Regions from separate parts of the Psychrobacter sp. 1176_08 genome, predicted to be linked through region 1. Evidence: predicted binding sites of a transcription regulator. Region 1 holds the regulator's gene; each other region holds the start of a gene.
The links. The regulator PhoB, encoded in region 1, activates phosphate uptake and scavenging genes when phosphate is short. The targets are predictions, from matches to a motif close to TGTCATNAANCTGTCATAA.
Positions count from the first base shown of each region.

Region 1 (5,218 bases):
ACTGATATAACAATGCGATACATACGTAAATCGATAAGCCCCCTATACTAGTATAAACACTATATAAGAAAGATAAGAGGTATTGATGCAACCGACAGACAACAGCAAGCCACCCCGCCCGACATTGATAAGCCGTGTGCTCAGCGTGTTGATTAAAGCAGTTGTACTGTTGGCACTATTATTTGTATTCGATCGATTATTGCCAACCATCAGCCAACAAACTCAATCTTTTGTGATGGAAAAATGGCAGCAATTAAGCCTTTTGCAACAAGACCCTCCTGCTGCAAACAGTTTACCCAACCCGCTACCAGAGCAAGGATTGGCTGATACATGGGGCGCGGCTCGCAGTCAAGGTCGCACACATGAAGGGATTGATATCTTTGCTCCGAGGGGCACGCCAATACAATCAACAACGCAAGGGATTGTTAGCAAAGTGGGGAATAATAATTTGGGCGGTCGCGTCGTTGTCGTCGTCGGACCAGGCGGTGCAGGACATTACTACGCGCATTTAGAAGACTATGCCGATATCTCTCCCAATGACTGGGTAAATGCTGGAGATATCATCGGTTATGTTGGTGATAGCGGTAATGCCAAAGGCACCCCACCTCACCTTCATTATGGAATTTATATTAATGGTAGTGCTGTGAATCCCTATCCACTCATGCAAAAAGAGTGATGCCTGTAGCGTTCGTTCCTACAAACATTATTGGTAGTAACAGATAGTATAGATAGCATCAGCCTGTAGAAGCCGTTCGGACATAAGCTGCTGGGAAAACCACACTAAATGTCGACCCCACCCCTTCTACGGATTCAATTTGCAAACTGGCTTCGTGTTGATACAAAACGTGTTTTACAATAGCGAGACCCAACCCTGTACCACCGGTGGCGCGGCTACGCCCTTTGTCGATGCGATAAAAGCGCTCCGTTAGACGTGCGATGTGCTCTGCTGCAATACCAATACCATTGTCTTCCACGGCAAATCGGCAGCCTTCTGAGGTTTTTGTCCAGCTAATGGTTATATTACCACCCTTGGGTGTGTACTTAATGGCATTTATCACAAGGTTAGATAAGGCACTGTTTAGGTACATCTCAGAACCATATAGCCCATCATAAGTGTCTATCTGCAAATGGATGATATGCCCGTATGCTTGGTTGTATGCTTGCGCATCGTCATACACATGGGTCAGTAGTTTGGTCATATCAATATAGTTGAGCTCGTGAGTTTCTTCGATTTCAATTCGAGACAACAACAATAGATCATTCACAATTCTATTCATACGCGCCGTTTGCTGACTCATAAGCTCAAACCCGCGTCGCCAATGCGGCGGCATGTCTGGCTGATCTGAGAAATTCTCTAAATAGCCCATCATTACAGTTAGTGGAGTACGTAATTCGTGCGAGACATTTGCCACAAAGTCACGACGCATCTCTTCTAAATGCTGCAAGCGTGTCACATCATAGATAATCAGTAATTTTTGGTCACCAAAAGGCGTGAGTTCACATTTCAGGTAGCGTTTAGGATCTTGCCAAGATTCTATGTGTACACCCTCACTGAGAGCCGTAGTGGTCGCTTGATAGTACTGACGAAACTCAGGTACTCGAATGAAATCAAAAATACTTTTGCCTGCATCGCCTACTTGTAGTGACAATAAATCTTGTGCCGACTGATTCCACCACTCCACATTGTCATCTTGGTTGAGCAAAATCACAGCATCTCGTAAAGCCAGTAAGGCGCTTCTGATTTTTGTCAATTGATCCGAGGCGTGTTGGTGAGAAACTGATTCTGATGGACTCTGTTGATTATTTTTTGTCATTATTGTGCTCATTCATCATCCCTACTACTTTTTTGCTGTGTCATCTTAGGTTGCGACTGCCATGAGACTTCTAATTAGGCTAAGCTATATCGGCGCCATGATATTAGAAAATCGATAGCCTGTACCGCGAACGGTCTGTATCAACGTATCACAGCCGTAAGGTCTTAATATGGTACGCAGACGTTTAATATGGACATCGATGGTTCTGTCCTCGATATAGACGTTGCCGCCCCATACTTGATCTAGTAGCTGTGTGCGCGTATAAGCACGCTCTGGATGACTCATAAAAAATGCCAATAACCGATATTCAGTAGGGCCCAATTCAACCACTTTACCCGCTACTGTCACACGTTGACTTCTTGGATCCAAACTGAGCTTGCCGACTTCGATAGATTTATCACTGCTGAGCGCATTACTACGCCGCAGCACCGCCTTGATTCTAGAGATAAGTTCGCGCGTCGAAAAAGGCTTGGTCATATAATCGTCAGCACCTGCATCCAGACCATGAACTTTGCTGTCTTCTTCGCTCTTTGCCGTCAGCATAATGACGGGTATTTCAGAGAGCAGATCGTCGTTTTTTAACATACGGCAAAAATCCACGCCACTCTTATCGCCTGGCAACATCCAGTCTAGTAGAATCAGCGCTGGTCTATGATCCACGACTTGTTGATGCGCTTCTGACACATCGGCGGCTTGTAGACTATCAAACCCAGCCATCTCTAGCGTCATGACCACCATTTCACGAATCGCAGGTTCATCTTCAACAATCAAAATTTGCTCGTTATACATACAGCACTCTCAGTGTTAAGTACAAAGTTTAGCACGTAAAAGGCGATACATATTCGCCAGCTTTTATCTATTAAACGGATTAATTGTGACAGCTTGATGACAGTTATTATTCAGTATGACATAAACTACCGGACTTCTAATATGAAGTTTAATGGGCCATCATTGATGCTCTCAACTTGCATGTTAGCACCAAACTGCCCAGTAGCAATGATAGGATGCTGACTCTTTGCATACTCAATCAACTGAGCAAACAGCACTTGTGCTGCCTCAGGTGCCATCGTCCCACCAAAATCAGGCCTGCGACCTTTGTCGGTTGTGGCCATTAAGGTAAACTGCGATACCAATAACAATCCGCCATTCACTTGCTGGACATTTTTGTCCAGTTTACCGACCTTGGCAGGATCGTCGTTATTCTCAAAAATACGATACGTCAGGATTTTATCAATCATGCGCTGCGCGGTTTGTAGGTTATCATCGTGTCCTAAACCAATATAAGCCAATAGTCCATGCTCAATGGCACCGATATTAGACCCCTCAACCACGACACTCGCGCTGCGTACTCGCTGTATAAGTGCTTTCACTCCCTAACTCCTTACAGATTATGGCCATACAATCATACGCTGTCCATGATAAAATATGGCTATTTACTTGCCTATTATTTATTACACCACACTTTATTTTGGTAGCCCTATTATGAATTTATTCACCACCTTACAACAGCTTGTCCCACAACAGAAGCTAAGTAAAGTTGCTGGACGTTTGGCCGCCAGTCGCCATCCTTATGTCAAACGCACTTTTATTCGTAGCTTTGCAAAAGCATATAATGTCAGCTTAGATGAGTATGAGCGCCAAAGCCTCAATGCCTATGAAAGCTTCAATGATTTTTTTACGCGTGAGCTAAAGGAAGACGCTCGTCCTATCGACACCACAGCTAACGGTATTGTAAGTCCCGCTGATGGAGTTATCTCGCAGTTAGGACAGATTAATGACCATAAAATGCTGCAAGCAAAAGGTCGTCATTATGACGTTGGGCAACTGCTTGCTGATAGTGAAGATGGTCGTTATTTTGCTGATGGTAGTTTTGCCACTGTGTATTTAGCGCCCAGCAACTATCACCGTGTTCATATGCCATTTGCTGGTACATTGACCAAAACTCGCTACGTGCCCGGTACCTTATTTTCGGTGAACAATACCACTGCGGCCAATGTCCCTGACTTGTTTGCGCGAAATGAGCGTTTGGTTTGCATGTTTGATACTCAGTACGGCAAAGCGGCAGTGGTGATGGTAGGCGCTATGATTGTCGCTGGTATCGAAACCGTAGCGACTGGCAAAATTGCCCGTACTGATGATGTACAAGAGGCCAATCATGACATGCGCTTCGAAAAAGGCGATGAGCTTGGGCGTTTTTACCTAGGGTCGACGGCGATTGTCATACTACCAAAAGCAGCAAACGCTGACTGGGAAAGCACCATGCAAGCCGATAGTTTTGTAAAAATGGGACAGTTATTGGGTGTCACCAATTCGTAATTTATCTCTGTCATAATAAAAAATAAAAGCCCAGTGAGGCGTCAATAACGACGTTTCATTGGGCTTTTTACTTATAACTGGTATATATCAATGACAGTTAGTAGCGGAAATGCTTGAGAATTGGGTACGAGTACAAAATATTTTCTTCTTGAGTACCACGTCCGATATTATGAATAATCAATGGCGTACCATCAGCGGCCTTTTTGTCGGAGACGATACCGATATGAGGTAAACTGTCCTTCGGCAACCGCCACGTCACTATATCGCCTGCTTGAAAACTGTCTTTGTCAGTAATCGATAACGTTTGTCCCTGTCTCTCAAAAAACACTTCAAGATTGGGTACACGGCGATGGTCGATATTTTTGTCGGTCGATTTAAGTCCCCATCTTTTTGGATAAGCTGACCAGTTGGACTTCATATCATGGTTGACCAGCTGTTGAAGATCGATATTTTGCAAACGATACGCGCGAATGATGACATCGGTGCAGACTCCTGTTTCTATGGGTACGTCACCTCGCGGAAAATCCAACTTACGATAAGCAGGATCATAGCTTGTGGTCACGCCAATTTGTTTTTTGGCATCGTAGGCCAATTTATCGCCATCACTAATAGGCGTCGCAGCTTGCGCCATATGCGCAAGGCTCAGCATGCTTACAAGGACAAGTGATTTGCATAGTTTTCTATAAGTTACAGATAGACTCATTTATTGACTTCTCTTTTGTGACGCTAATGATCAATATGTTAGCAAGGGTAAATTATAGGTAAGTTGAATAATATGAAGAGGATAATGGGTGTTATTTATGAGTCAATCAGCCACCCTTGATGCGTTGCATACTCGATATTTTCTGTGAGCCAATCATGAATCACAGGGAAGCTGTGCTCAATAAATGCCAATGCTGCTGCCACTTGCGAACGCGTGACGTCAGATTCAATCCACGTTTTTCCCTCGGTATTTAGATTAAGTAAAAACGGTAACAAACGATCAACGACTCTGAGCAGCTGGGTCTCTTTGCTGCTACCTGTCTCTTGTTCTTCCCAAATCTAAGCGAGATTGGCAATCCCATTGCCGCGTTCTGCTTGCAATCGAG
Region 1 covers NZ_VXCU01000012.1:47,647-52,864, reverse strand. The annotation lists gene FW759_RS13395 (M23 family metallopeptidase) at 86-676, shown strand; gene phoR (phosphate regulon sensor histidine kinase PhoR) at 735-1,814, opposite strand; gene phoB (phosphate regulon transcriptional regulator PhoB) at 1,899-2,603, opposite strand; gene dtd (D-aminoacyl-tRNA deacylase) at 2,729-3,184, opposite strand; gene asd (archaetidylserine decarboxylase) at 3,297-4,130, shown strand; gene FW759_RS13370 (DUF1287 domain-containing protein) at 4,228-4,779, opposite strand; partial or broken gene FW759_RS13365 (HD domain-containing protein) at 4,929-5,218, opposite strand, start outside.

Region 2 (5,218 bases), on a different contig from region 1:
AGCGTCGTTAAAAAAAGTGTACAAGCGTAATTACCCAATATTCGCCATTATTGCTGATTTAAAATCAAAACCTCTGTCCCAAATACAAAAATACACCCACAAAAAAAGACCAATCCGAAGATCAGTCTTTTTTAATATACATAGAGCGATACAATTCTAAGGGTTGTTTATATTCTACAATTACTTAGTGTCGCTGAAGTTTTTTGCTGCTTTTGCAAAGCTATTAAACAGTGGATGACCACCACGTGGTGAGCTGGTAAATTCTGGATGGAACTGTACCGCGATAAACCATGGATGCTCAGGAATCTCTACAGACTCTACTAAATGCTGCTTAGCAGAATACCCTGAAATCGTCATACCTGATTGCTCTAGTGACTCTATGTAGCGGTTGTTCATCTCATAACGATGACGATGACGCTCAGTGATATTGTTAGCACCATAAATTTGGCTTAGCTTGCTACCAGAAACCAATTCGGCTTGCTGCGCGCCCAAACGCATTGTACCACCAAGATCAGAATCATCGCTGCGAATCTGTAGCTCACCGCGCTCATCTAACCATTCAGTGATAAGACCGATAATAGGCTCTGCGGTTTTGCGATCAAACTCAGAAGAATTGGCATCAATTTTAAGCACATTACGAGCGTACTCGATCACAGCCAACTGCATACCAAGGCAGATTCCTAGATAGGGAACCTTGTTTTCACGTGCATAAGTAATGGCTTTTATTTTGCCATTGGTACCACGTTCACCAAATCCACCTGGCACTAAGATTGCATCAGCGTGGCTCAAACGAGCAAACAGACTGTCATCGCTTTCTAAAAGCTCAGCATCGATATAGTCGATTTTTACATCAAGCTTATGAGTGATACCTGCATGTAACAACGCCTCGTTGATAGATTTATAAGCATCAGGCAGCTCGACATACTTACCAACCATTGCCACGGTTACTGTCTCTTCAGGGTTGAGCTGAGCTTCGACTACTTTATCCCAATCGCTCAAATCTGCTTCTGGTACATTAAGACCAAAGCGCTCACAGATTAGATCATCAAGGTCTTGCTCATGAAGGGTGCGCGGTATTTGATAGATGCTTTGTGCGTCTTCACACATGATGACTGCACGCTCTTCAACGTTGGTAAATAGAGCAATCTTACGACGGTTGTCTTGCGAGATATGGTGATCAGAGCGGCAGATTAAGATATCTGGCTGCAAACCAATAGAACGCAATTCTTTTACTGAATGCTGCGTTGGTTTGGTTTTGGTTTCGCCTGCACTTGCAATATAAGGAACCAGCGTTAGATGCATGAGCATGGCTCTATTACGACCAAGCTCTACTTGCATTTGACGCACTGCTTCCATAAAAGGTAACGATTCGATGTCACCGACAGTACCACCAATCTCGATGATAGCAATGTCGTAACCTTCACCACTGGCTAAGATTTTATTTTTAATCTCATCGGTGATGTGAGGGATAACTTGTACCGTGCCACCAAGATATTCGCCACGACGCTCTTTATTGAGAACATTTTGGTAGATACGACCACTGGTGAAGTTGTTGCTCTTACTCATTTTTGAATGACGTAAAAAGCGCTCGTAATAACCCAAATCTAAATCCGTCTCTGCACCATCTTCGGTGACAAACACTTCGCCATGCTGAAACGGGCTCATCGTACCTGGATCAACGTTGATATACGGATCCATCTTGGTCATTGTGACGGTCACGCCACGTGCTTCTAAGACCGCTGCAAGAGAGGCTGCGGTGATACCTTTTCCTAGTGAGGACACTACCCCACCGGTCACAAATATAAACTTGGTCATAGTATTCTGTCGGTAATTGGTAAAGAAGGATTTTACTAAAAATACGTCATAAAATATAGAGCAAAACACAAACTCTTTAAAACTCTTCGTTTTCAACCCGTCGCTATTATAACGTATTCACTATTGGAAACAGGCATAACAAAAAAAACTCACCCCGAAGGATGAGTTTTATAATCAGATTCTAATGGTTAGATTAGAATTTGTATTCTAGACCAGTACCAATTACAACTACTTTAGCATCGCCAGACGTGCGAACTAATTGATCATTCTCTTCACGTGAACTATCAGTCCATGTATAAGCAGCATTATCAGCTTTATTCATACCAGCATAAGCATGCATGATGATGTTGTCTTTAAAGAAGTATTTACCACCAACAACGATTTGGTCTGAATCAGAGTTATTAAAACCGTTTAGGTTGCTAGTGTTGTTGTACTGAGCATAAATAGAAGCTGGACGAGCAAAGTTAGTTAAGCCCATTTGACCACTAACAATTAAACCTTTTTCTTTCTTACTATCGCTTGAGTTATCAACACCATCATAATCAGCTACTTGATATAAAACACCAAGTGTTACAGGCGCTGCGATATATTTACCTAGATCAACACTAGTTGTAGCACGGATGATATCACCCTCAATGTTTTGATCTTTGTCATATGCAATACCAGCAGTAAAGCCTGTGCCTTGATCAAACATAGCAGCAACACCGAAACCAGCATTGTCATTGTTGTTTGCATCGTCAGAGCTATACATTGCTGTAAATTGTAATGGTAGGCCATCATACTTAGGCGCAGTCCAAATCACTGAACTTGGGATACGGTTACTATCCGCCATGTTCAATGCATCAACAGCTTCGTTTTCATTTTGTGTAGTACCTAGGTTATCCCAGTAACCTTGACCAACAACAACATTGTCAATACTAGCTAAGCTTGATTGGTTTTTACCAACACGGACCTCACCAAACTGCTTGTTTACAACACCAAGATACGTATCACGGTTAGTGAAACCATTGTTATCACCATCGATGCGCGTGCCATACTCTAACTGATAGATAACATCAGTGTTAGCAGTCATGGCTTCAGAGCCTTTGATACCGATACGTGAAGCATGAGAGTTAATCTCTACTGTATCTTCATCATAGTTGAAAGCAGGAAAACCTGTGTTTGAATCAAAATCGGTATTAACATAATCAGCCGCTAAGAATGCTTTACCATAGACAGTAGGTGCTGCATTGGCTGCAGATACAGATAGGGCAGCAACTGCTGTAGCTAAAAGTAGTTTTTTCATGGGGTATCTCCACTTTACAATTTTAGTAATAAGCGAGCTATTATTAGCTGGTGCTCACAATGGTATCGTCACAAATCCTCAAAGATATAATGTGTAACTGGCTACCGAGATTAGTCAGAAACAAGTGTGGCGAAGTTCTATTACAGTAAGATGAAAAAAACCATGACTTACATAACTGGGATTAAAAAAGTAACTGCCATGTAAACTTAGGTCTTTATCGGTCTGTTGCGTAACATCCGTTACCAAACTCATACTTCGATTACAAGCATAACAACTTTGACATAATTTGCAACATATTTTTTCGCTTTTTAAACTTATCAATTTATCATCATAAAATTATCACTCAATAATCAAAGCGCCAAAAAAAATCCCTATCCAGTCAACTAGATAAGGATTCTATTGATTAATATTATTACTAATAAATTGAAACCACCTTAACGAATATACCCTTACCATCGTAAATAACACGCTATTTATATACGAATAAATAGCGCTAACGAAAACGATATATTTTATTATTAGGTGCAATAAAGGAAAATAAGCTTAGCAGTTTGCCTTCAAATCGAGACGAGCTTGATGCAATAGTGGCTCAGTGTAACCGCTAGGTTGCTCGCGTCCTTTAAATATCAAATCGCAAGCGGCCTTAAAAGCATAAGAGCCATCAAAATTGTCTGCCATTGGTTGATACTCGCTGTCGGCTGCATTTTGCTCATCAACGACTTTGGCCATGCGCTTCATCGTCTCCATCACTTGCTGCTCGCTCACCACGTCATGATGCAACCAGTTGGCAATATGCTGACTTGAGATGCGCAGAGTCGCTCGGTCTTCCATTAGCCCCACATCATCGATATCGGGCACCTTAGAGCATCCAACCCCTTGATTGACCCAGCGTACAACGTAACCCAAAATCCCTTGGGCATTGTTTTCCAATTCTTGCTGTTTTTGCTCTTCTGTCCAATTGGTGTCTTTTGCCAATGGAATGGTCAAGATATCATCCAAACTTGCACGCTCACGCGACTTTAAGCGATCCTGTACGTCAGCAACATTTACTTGGTGATAATGGATACTATGCAAGGTTGCCCCTGTGGGTGATGGTACCCAAGCCGTCGTAGCGCCTGATTGAGGATGCGCCATTTTGCTCTCCATCATCTCTTTCATCTCATCAGGCTTTGCCCACATTCCTTTACCAATCTGAGCATGCCCCTGTAGACCTGTCTCTAAACCAATGTCGACGTTCCATTGCTCGTAGGCTGGTTGCCAAACTTGTGATTTCATCTCCCCTTTTGGCACAAATGGACCTGCATTCATGCTGGTATGCATCTCATCACCAGTACGGTCTAAAAAGCCTGTATTAATAAAGATTACACGCTCTTTCGCTTGGCGAATGGCCTCTTTTAGATTGACCGTCATGCGGCGCTCTTCATCCATAATTCCAATTTTAAGACTGTGACGTTTTAAGCCTAATAAATCCTCTGAGGCATTAAAAAAATCATTGGCCATTTTGACTTCTTCTGGACCATGCATTTTTGGTTTAACGATATACATGGAACCCTTACGTGAATTCGATAACTCGTTTCTACCGTTAAGATCATTGAGCGACAATAGTGGGGTAACCAAACCATCCATCAGACCTTCGAATACTTCCTCTAAACCATCACCCAAATCGACTAAAATAGCAGGGTTTTGCATTAAATGACCGACGTTACGGATCAATAGCAATGAGCGACCTGGCAAGATAAGCTTGCCGCCGTCTGGTGTATTATATTCACGGTCTGGGTTTTGCTTACGTGTACGAGTCTTGCCGCCTTTTTCAAAGGTTTCTTGTAAGTCGCCATTCATCAAACCAAACCAGTTGCGATATACCTCTACTTTTTCCTCTGCATCGACCGCAGCAACTGAGTCTTCACAATCTTGAATCGCGGTAATCGCTGACTCAAGGAGCACATCATTAATATTAGCCGGATCGTCTTTACCGACTGGGTGGCTGGCATCGATCTGAATCTCTACATGCAGGCCATTATTTTTTAGCAAAATACCTGTTGGATTTTCTGCTTCATCAACAAAACCAACAAACTGCGCAGAATCTTTTAATGACGTACGACTATCGCCTTGAACCAC
Region 2 covers NZ_VXCU01000002.1:381,902-387,119, reverse strand. The annotation lists gene FW759_RS04285 (CTP synthase) at 181-1,815, opposite strand; gene FW759_RS04280 (porin) at 2,009-3,100, opposite strand; gene FW759_RS04275 (malate synthase G) at 3,644-5,218, opposite strand, start outside.
Region 2: FW759_RS04280 (porin) is a predicted target of PhoB. The motif match lies at 3,238-3,256, and genes of this name have one in related genera.

Region 3 (5,218 bases), on a different contig from region 1:
TAGTTGTATTGGCTTTTGTTGCTAGAGCACCAATCAATAAAAAGGAATTGTCAGGGGACATAATACTCTCGTTGGAAGCTATGAGTGGGAATAAGACAGTAGGAACAATTAACTCAATTTACGCTGCCAAGGGGTTGGTGTATCAAGTAATGAGACGGCTAGTGGTATATAAGCGTCTTTTTGCCATTTGACCGAGCCGGCCCTTATTAAAGTATCTAACTGAGTAAGAAACTCAGCTCGAGGTACGGTAGTGGCACCCAAACTCATCAGATGATCATTCGGTAACTGACAGTCAACAAGAGCGACCTGACTTTGTTCGCATAGCCGCATTAATCCCCAAAAAGCCAGCTTGGAGGCGTTGGATGCACAATGGAACATGGACTCGCCAAAATATATGCCGCCAAGCTTTAAGCCATAAAGTCCACCTATAAGCTGTCCTTGATCATTCCATACCTCAATGCTATGGGCAAAGCCTTGCGCATGAAGATTGGTATAGGCTTCAATCATCTCTTCATGGATCCAAGTGTGCTCACCTTCAGGAAGCCCATCACTACGCGGTAAGCTACAGGCACGGATGACATCATCAAATGCCTGATTCAAGGTCAACTGCCAACGTTCGCGTCTTGCTTGTTTGCGTAAAGACTTGCTTGGTTGGTAGTCGGAGGGCACCACCACACATCTTGGTTCAGGACACCACCAAGCGATGGGCTCGTCTTCATTAAACCAAGGAAACAGTCCCTGCGCGTAAGCAGAAATCAGCGTGTCAGATGCCAAATCGCCGCCCACAGCAACAAGACCAACCCCTTCAGGATCGATAGAGGTAGGATCAGGGAAGTCATAACGCCCAAGACTTTTTAAGGTCTCAGGCGTGATGTTTTGATCGTTTGGTAGAGTGATATTGCCCATTTAGGATTCTTGATCAGCGGTCAATGTCGATGCATAGGTGTGGTCAGTTGCCATCGTTTCACCAATAGCGTCCAGGTACTTCTCAGCATCCAGCGCTGCCATACAGCCTGTGCCTGCAGAAGTAATGGCTTGACGATACACATGGTCTGCAACATCGCCAGCAGCAAACACGCCTTCAATACTGGTTTGCGTGGCGTTACCATTTAGGCCACTTTTGACTACAAGATAGCCGTCTTTCATATCGAGCTGATCTTTAAACAAATCTGTATTAGGCTTATGACCAATCGCCACAAACATACCCATGGTATTTAGCTGTTTGGTGCTGCCATCAATCATAGACTCAATGATGACACCATTCACGCCCATATCATCACCAACGACTTCTTTGACTTGATGATTCCACTCGATTTTGATATTGCCATTTTTGGCTTTTTCAAATAATTTGTCTTGTAGAATTTTTTCAGAACGTAAGCTATCACGGCGATGCACGAGCGTCACTTCAGACGCGATATTAGACAGGTATAAAGCCTCTTCTACAGCAGTGTTACCACCGCCAATCACAGCGACTTTTTGATCTTTATAGAAAAAACCATCGCAAGTGGCACAAGCTGATACACCCAAACCTCTAAACTTGGTTTCTGACTCTATGCCCAAGTATTGAGCAGACGCGCCTGTTGAGATAATCAAAGCATCACAAGTGTAAGTGCCATTATTACCGACCAATTCAAAAGGACGTACATTTAGGTCGACTTCATTAACATGATCATAGACCAACTCAGTACCAAAACGCTCGGCATGAGCTTTCATGCGCTCCATTAATGCAGGGCCCGTTAAATCATGAGCATCACCTGGCCAGTTATCGACTTCTGTAGTGGTGGTTAATTGTCCACCCACTTCTAAGCCTGTGACCATCACAGGTTTGAGGTTGGCACGTGCTGCATACACTGCAGCGGCGTAACCAGCAGGGCCTGACCCTAGAATAATAAGCTTTTCGTGACGTGGGGCTGTATTGTCAGTTGCCATGAGTTTGTTCCTTGCTAAATATACGAATTAAAATAAGAATGATAAATGTTATAAAAAATTTCAAAAAATGAGACTGTTTTGGTTTGTTTAATTGCAATGTGATAATAACATAAGGGCATAGACCCAAAAGTGCAAGTTTGCTAAAACAAACACAGGCATCACTATAATCAAAGCATGTTTGCCTTGACGTTTGGCCTTAATAAATAATGGTTATTTTATAGAGTTTACGCAAAATTGTTAGCGTTATCCTATCAGCTGTTTGTACTAATTGTACGGTTTTATGCATAAATCGCAGATTGACTGACTTTCTTGCCTGCTTTCTTTAGAAGACTGTCGCCACCATACCTATCTATTTGTTATTATAAGAAGTTATGCCAAGTACAGTTAGAGTAAAAAGACCATCGTTATTCACCATTGTCGGGATCAATAATGGCTCTTAACCCTGTTGCTAGGTATATTTATGTCAGCACTTTATGTCAGCATGATTAGGCTTAGTCATGCGGCGACCATTTAGTATTAATAACAAGGCAGATCTTACGTGATATCAGCACCGCTTATTGAGTATTTGAAAAAAGGAATATTTACCCTCCTTGGGTTAATACTGGCCGTTTATCTGTTCGTCATTTTGATGACGTATACGGGTAACGATCCGAGTTGGTCACACATCAGTAGTGATATGACCACAATTAATAATATGGGCGGTGAGACAGGTGCGTGGTTGTCCGACTTGCTCTACAGCTTCTTTGGTTTTGGTGCATGGTGGCTGCTGGCATTTTTGATTTATGAGTCTATCCTTATTTGGTGGGACAACAAGCCTACGTTTTGGCTGATGCGTTTGGTCGCTTATGTCTTCTTATTATTAAGTGCCAGTGCCTTATTTGCTCAACTCGTGGCCTTAGTGCAACAATTCACCAATCCTACCGCGACAGCACTTGAAGGAGTGGCGGGTGGAATTATTGGTCTTGAGTTGCAGGTACGCTTAGCACAGCTCTTAACGCAGTGGGGGAGTGTGGTTTTCTTGATGGTGTTTGTCGTCCTCACCGCGACCTTTGCCTTTAACATTCATTGGCTGACGATTTATCAGAAAATCACCGCCCTGTCTTGGTTTGGTTCAGGCGTAAAAAAAGAAAGCACACAAGAGACCGTAGCAGTCACTCAAAACAGAGAAGTATTAAACACGAAGGGCAAAGTCACCACAGGGGCGAATCCAGATCAAGAAGCGCCAGCTTATGAGCAGTTGCCCTTGGCCTTGCAATCTTCTGAGCAGGCGACCGATAAAAGCGGTCGATTTAGCAACGTCTTATCAGACTTTTTGGTGAAGTCTGGGCTTTCTGATAGTGTCAGAGCCTCTATGGCCGCAGCGACACAAGCCACAACAGCAACCCAGACTGCCTTATCTGGTCATGAAAAACCTGATCCTTTAGAGACTGAACCACTAAAAAATGGTACGACTGAGAGTATAGATAATCAAACACATTCATCATCAAATCCTGTCATAGCGCCTGTCCGTAAAGTTGAACCAAGCTTTGCATGGAATGATGCCAATACGGTCGATGATTTGTTGGCGAGTGAGCAGATGGCCTACAGTGCCAATAGCATGAGTCATTCTGATACTGCTGCTCTGATTTCTGATGATATGAGCCCTGAGCCTATAAAAAGTGAATCGTTAAAAAATGAATTCGTTAAAAACGAGCCAACAGATTTAGAAGTGATAGCGGAATCTACGCCAGCATCTACTTCTACAATAGAGGCAGAGCCGTCTGTAGAACCAACCACTGCGAGACCTAAAACAAAGATCATTCAGCCTTCTGTCGAGGAGCAACTTTATAACGAAACAGCCAGTACTGACGCTGTATTATCAACATCAGAAGATACTACAATAGCCGTGGATACCTTAGCAGATGCATGGCTAGCAGAGCATGCTGATGTTTTAGAACCTGCTATGCAAACGGAAACCGTTCAGCCCAATGAGCCTCTGTCTAGCAGTCAGGCTGAGTTATCAAACAGTGATACGTCAACCGAGGTGGCGGCATTAGCAGTTGCTTCGCCAGTATTAGACAGCGTAGCCGCCGTGTCAGAAGCGATAGATATGACACCAACCAATACACCGCCTACCAATCCAACAGCAGCGCCAACAGTAGACACGATTGATGTTGCTAATGCTGCGAAAAACACGCAGCCAGTCAAACCGACGATGAGTTTTGCCGTACCAGAAGGGGATAGCAGCAACCATATCACTGATATGATGCCAGAAGATGAAGACACTGATACATCAATCATGCCGCATATTAGCGATGATGATGCCTTTAGTCGAAAGTCACGCTCGATGCAGACGGCACAATATCGCAGCAGCCTTACGCCTATTCCAGAGATGTCTATTCTTGATAAGCCAGATCCAGATCGTAAGCCTAGCTATACCATAGCTGAGCTTGAGCAGCTCTCTGAGCTGTTAGAGATCAAGTTACAAGAATTTAATGTAAAAGCGTCGGTGGTTAATGCTATCCCCGGTCCTGTCGTGACGCGCTTTGAAGTTGAGCTGGCCCCCGGTATTAAAGCCAGCAAGGTTACGGGTATTTCACGTGACTTGGCGCGTTCATTATCGATGGCGTCTTTGCGTGTGGTTGAGGTGATTCCTGGCAAGCCTTATATTGGTATCGAAGTACCTAACAAACAGCGTGAAATGGTGCGTTTGATTGAGCTACTCAATACCGAGAAGTTCAAAGACCCCAAAGCGCAAATCAGTATGGCGATGGGTAAAGACATTGGTGGCAATCCAATTATTACCGATCTTGCACGGGCACCGCACATGTTGGTTGCAGGTACGACTGGTTCGGGTAAATCGGTATTGGTCAACTCCATGTTGTTGTCGATGCTACTCAAATACACGCCCAATGAGCTGCGTCTTATCTTGATTGATCCAAAGCAGTTAGAGCTTGCTAACTACAATGATATCCCGCATCTACTGACACCAGTCGTCACTGATATGACCGAGGCGGCCAGTAGTCTCTCATGGTGCGTGGCGGAGATGGAGCGCCGTTACCAGTTGATGAGTTTGCTCAAGGTTCGTAAGCTCAATGAGTTTAATAAAAAAGTCATCGCAGCGGAAAAAGCGGGCAATCCTATGCTTGATCCTTTGTGGCGGCCCAATGACAGTGTCAGCATCAGCCAAGCACCAAAGCTAAAAACCTTGCCCATGATTGTCATTGTCGCGGATGAGTTTGCTGACATGATTATGCAGGTCGGTAAGCAGGCAGAAGAATTGATTACACGCTTAGCGCAGAAATCCCGA
Region 3 covers NZ_VXCU01000008.1:1,277-6,494, forward strand. The annotation lists gene FW759_RS11005 (MerR family transcriptional regulator) at 1-61, opposite strand, end outside; gene aat (leucyl/phenylalanyl-tRNA--protein transferase) at 109-906, opposite strand; gene trxB (thioredoxin-disulfide reductase) at 907-1,929, opposite strand; gene FW759_RS11020 (DNA translocase FtsK) at 2,468-5,218, shown strand, end outside.
Region 3: FW759_RS11020 (DNA translocase FtsK) is a predicted target of PhoB. The motif match lies at 2,401-2,419, and genes of this name have one in related genera.

Region 4 (5,218 bases), on a different contig from region 1:
TTTCGGTGGTACGTACAACCACAGGAATGACAATCAGCGCCAATGCCAACGCACCTGCCCAACCAGAGAAATTTTGACCTTTTACCATCAGTGCATAGATAAACAGACCAATCACAATAGAGGGTGCCGACAATAAGATATCATTTAAAAAACGTGTCACTTTGCCAAGCATACTCCCTTGAGAGAACTCAGACAAATAAATACCCGTCATCAGCCCAATCGGAGCGCCAATTAACAACCCTGAAAACGCCAACATGACTGAACCAACAATGGCATTGCGTAAACCACCAACACTCATTGGCGGCGGTGTATCGGCGGTAAATACAGGCAGTTGTATAAGGCCCTGAAAGCCTTCGATAAAAAGCGTGAACAAAATCCAAAACAGCCAAAACAAACCAAACACCATCGCCGACATGGCAAAGCCCAAACCAATCTTATTGGCCCAGCGGCGCTTGTTATAGAGACTTCGGTTGTAACGACCTTCAAAGCCTGTATTCGCTGGTAGTGGCGCATTGATTGTATTGTTAGAAAGCATAAAGTTTGTGTCCCGTTTTTTTGTCAATACCAATAACCATCAAAACTTCTCAAAACAACCAGATATCTATCTACCGATTGCCCGCTTTGCTGTCCATGCGCATCAGCATCAGCTTTGCAAGGGACAAGACGATGAAAGTAATGACAAATAGGATTAAGCCTAAATGGAGTAACGAAGCCAAATGCAGCTCACTCGACGCTTCAGCGAATTCATTGGCCAAGGCAGAAGTGATCGTGACGCCAGAGGTGAATAAGCTTGGGCTAATATTAAAGGCATTACCAATCAAGAAAGTCACCGCCATGGTTTCGCCTAATGCACGGCCCAATCCCAAAATAACACCGCCCACAACGCCCGCTTTGGTATAAGGCAAGATAATCTTAAACATGACTTCCCATGTCGTGGCACCCATGCCATAAGCCGACTCTTTTAATAAGTCTGGTACCACCGAAAAAACATCGCGCATGGTGGCCGCAATAAAAGGAATGATCATGATGGCAAGTACCAAGGACGCGGTAAATAAACCAAGCCCCATTGGCGCACCAGTGAATAGCTTGCCAATGATAGGCAAAGGCCCCACATGCTCGATAAACCATGGCTGAATGTGGTCGCCAAAAAATGGTGCAAACACGAATAATCCCCACATACCATAAATGATAGAAGGAATACCGGCCAAAAGCTCAATCGCGATACCCAAAGGCTTTTTTAAGAACTTCGGGCACATCTCAGTCAAAAAGATAGCGATACCAAAGCTGACTGGTACAGCAATCATAATCGCCACAAATGACGTCACCAACGTGCCGTAAATAGGCGCCAATGCACCGTATTCATTGGCAACCGTATCCCAGTTATTACTAGTATAAAAACCAAGTCCAAACGCTTGAATGCTGGGCCATGCTCCGATAATTAAGGAGACTAAAATACCGCCTAAAGATAGGAGTACCAGTATGGCAAAAGCCTTGGTTGCATTGACAAACAGCGTATCGTAACGTTTTTGTTTGGCCAATTGGGACCTTAAGTCATTCATAAGTGTCTCAGCGTTGTATAGGATCAAGTCAAAATGTTAGAAAGGTTACGCAGGTTTTATGACAGTAAACTTAAAAAGTAGGATGAACTATCTATAGAGACAACCCACCAGCATCGTCCTTAAATTCACTGTGATAAAACCTCTCAAACCGCTACCGGAGAATAGTGGTTTGAGAGGGCGTTTAGAGATGTATGAAACAGTCTCTAAAGTAGGTCAATTACTGAGCAGGCTTATAAACAGGCTGTCCATCACTACCTTTCACTTCATTCCATTTTTCTTTGAATAATGCGACGGCAGTATCAGAGAAAGGAACGTAATCTAACGCCATGGCATCATCATCGCCTTGGGTATATGCCCAATCAAAGAAGTTCAACACACCAGCCACTTGCTGAGGATTCTCTGGTTGCTTATGTACCAAGATGAAGGTAGCGGCAGCGATTGGCCATGCTTGAGCAGTCTCAGAATTGGTGATGACTTTATAAAAGCCTTCTTGTTTTGACCAATCGATGTCACCTGCCGCTGCAAACGTCTCGGCAGAAGGCTGTACAAAGTTACCGGCGGCATTTTTAAGAGCCGTATGTGACATGTTGTTTTGCTTAGCGTAAGCATACTCAACGTAGCCGATAGAGTTTTTCATACGGTTAACGTAGCTTGAAACGCCTTCATTACCTTTACCACCAGCACCTGTCGCAGAGGTTGGCCATTTAACCGTTTTATCAACACCAACGGTATCGTTCCAATCCGGTGACACTTTGGCGAGATAATCTGTGAAGTTAAAAGTCGTACCTGATCCGTCTGAACGGAAAACAGTAGTAATAGCCGCATCAGGTAGGGTCAAATCTGGGTTCATGGCTACAATAGCTGGGTCATTCCATTTACTGATTTTGCCTAGATAAATATCAGCCAATGTCTGACCATCCAATTTTAGCGCGCCTGGCTCAACACCATCGATGTTGACAATTGGTACAACGCCGCCAATAACGGTTGGGAACTGGATAAGACCAGATTCTTCAAGCTCTTCAGGCGTCATTGGCGCATCAGAGGCACCAAAATCGACTGTTTTTGACTGAATTTGTTTGATACCACCAGAAGAACCGATTGATTGGTAGTTGACCTGACCACCAGTATCAGCATTGTAGTCAGCAGACCATTTGGCATAGATAGGCTGTGGGAAAGAAGCACCTGCGCCAGTGATGTTCATGGCAATGTTTTCAGCAGACTTGAACCCTGAAGTAGCAGCAGATGCTGTGCTGGTGGTTGCATTGCCAGTTGTTTCAGTCGTTGCGGCAGCGCTACTGCTAGTATCAGCAGCCGGCTCTGTCGTATCGGTCGATTTGTTACACGCCGTAAGTACTAAGGTACAGCTGACGGCCACTGCTAATAACGAATAACGCATGTAAGACTCCTAAAGTTTGACAACGATACAAAAAAACATTGTTTGTGACATGCGAGCTATAGTGACAAGTTTTTATGACAGTTTAATGACAATGACTTTAATCTTTTAGTTTGGGCCATAACAGCGCATTATTCCCTTCTGCCTGCCTTTATAAGCTCAGTACATAAGGCAATGGTTTTTCGAGCCCGAGGTTTTCTTTAAATACCATTAGCCGTTATGACAGAATTTTGCTAGTATGAAGTTGATTTACAACACTGACAGACTCGGGGTGCGGTGTCATATTGGCCTGTTTTACCAAACAGTTGCCTTTATACATTCGCTGAGAGATCACCCGCCGAACCTGATGCGGTTAGTACCGACGCAGGGAAGTCTTAAGCCTATGTTCTATATGTACAAAGGGCGCGCAGAAATGCCTTTTTATTATTGCCAATGTTTGACAGCGGTTTTTTTACCGGTGTATGGCGCTAATAATTTGTGTCCATCAACCTTTTAGTGACTCACTACGTCTCGTTTCGGGTGTACGTTTGCTTTTTGATTGTATTTGTTCATGTCACATGGCTTTACCCCGCAGCTACTGGCGGTGTTGATTTTATTCAAAAACCAACACGCTAGGACAGCATATGAAACCTTCAAATATTCAGACAACGACAAACACTCAAAACCCTCAAGTCCATACTCCAAATAGTGACGCGCTTGTTAAGCCGACAACTATAGATGAGACCAGCAGCAAATCCGATAAAAAATCTGAGGCGCTAAAAACCCCTGCTCATCGTACGGCAAGTGATGCGCGTTTTGAAGAAGACGCCCGTGACCTTCATCGCATTCTCCCCGCATCTCGTAAAGTCTATATCGAAGGCTCGCGTCCTGATATTCAAGTACCGATGCGCGAAATTTCTCTTGATCCAACCCCTATTCAAGGCACAGATGAGGCGAATTGGGAAAAAAACCCGCCATTTTATGTCTATGACACCTCCGGCGTTTATACCGACCCCAATGTCGATATTGACCTCACCCGTGGCTTGCCAAAACTGCGCGAACACTGGATTGCAGAGCGCGGCGATACCGAACAGCTCAGCAGTTTATCCAGCTCATACGGACAAGCGCGCGCACGTGATATTAGTACCGCTAACCTAAGATTTGCTCATATTGATAAGCCGCGCCGTGCCAAAACAGGCAACGGCTTGTCAGGCAATGTCACGCAAATGTATTACGCGCGCCGCGGCATCATCACCCCTGAGATGGAATATATCGCCATTCGCGAGACGCAAAAGCAGCACGAGCTGACGGATACACGCCAACATGATGGCGAAAGCTTTGGTGCCAATACACCCAAAACCATCACACCTGAGTTTGTGCGCAGTGAAGTGGCAGCAGGACGCGCTATTATCCCAAATAACATCAATCACCCTGAATCCGAGCCGATGATTATCGGGCGCAATTTTTTGGTAAAAATCAATGCCAATATTGGCAACTCAGCGCTTGGCTCTTCTATTGATGAAGAGGTATCAAAGATGACATGGGCGACGCGCTGGGGCGCCGATACCATCATGGATTTATCAACGGGCAATCATATTCATGAAACGCGCGAATGGCTCATTCGCAACTCGCCTGTACCTATCGGTACGGTGCCCATCTATCAAGCGTTGGAAAAAGTCGATGGCGTGGCAGAAGATTTGACCTGGGAGATTTTTCGCGACACCTTGATCGAACAAGCTGAGCAAGGGGTAGATTACTTTACCATTCACGCAGGCGTCCTGCTTCGCTACGTCCCACTGACCGCCAAGCGCTTGACGGGTATTGTGTCACGTGGCGGTTCTATCATGGCACAGTGGTGCTTGGCTCATCATAAAGAGAGCTTCTTATACACGCATTTTGAAGATATCTGCGAGATTATGAAGCAGTATGATGTGGCGTTTAGTTTGGGCGATGGCCTACGTCCTGGCTGCTTGCAAGATGCCAATGATGAGGCGCAATTTGGTGAGCTACAGACACTTGGCGAGTTGACTCAAGTGGCTTGGAAGCATGATGTACAGGTGATGATCGAAGGGCCTGGGCACGTAGCGATGAACCGTATTAAAGAGAATATGGACTTACAGCTTGAGCTATGTGCCGATGCACCTTTTTATACCTTGGGGCCTTTGACGACTGATATCGCTCCCGGTTATGACCATATCACCAGCGCGATTGGCGCGGCGATGATTGGCTGGTTTGGCACAGCAATGCTTTGTTATGTCACGCCAAAAGAGCATTTAGGTCTGCCCAA
Region 4 covers NZ_VXCU01000007.1:57,380-62,597, forward strand. The annotation lists gene pstA (phosphate ABC transporter permease PstA) at 1-535, opposite strand, end outside; gene pstC (phosphate ABC transporter permease subunit PstC) at 606-1,559, opposite strand; gene pstS (phosphate ABC transporter substrate-binding protein PstS) at 1,777-2,955, opposite strand; TPP riboswitch at 3,210-3,339, shown strand; gene thiC (phosphomethylpyrimidine synthase ThiC) at 3,576-5,218, shown strand, end outside.
Region 4: pstS (phosphate ABC transporter substrate-binding protein PstS) is a predicted target of PhoB. The motif match lies at 3,028-3,046, and genes of this name have one in related genera.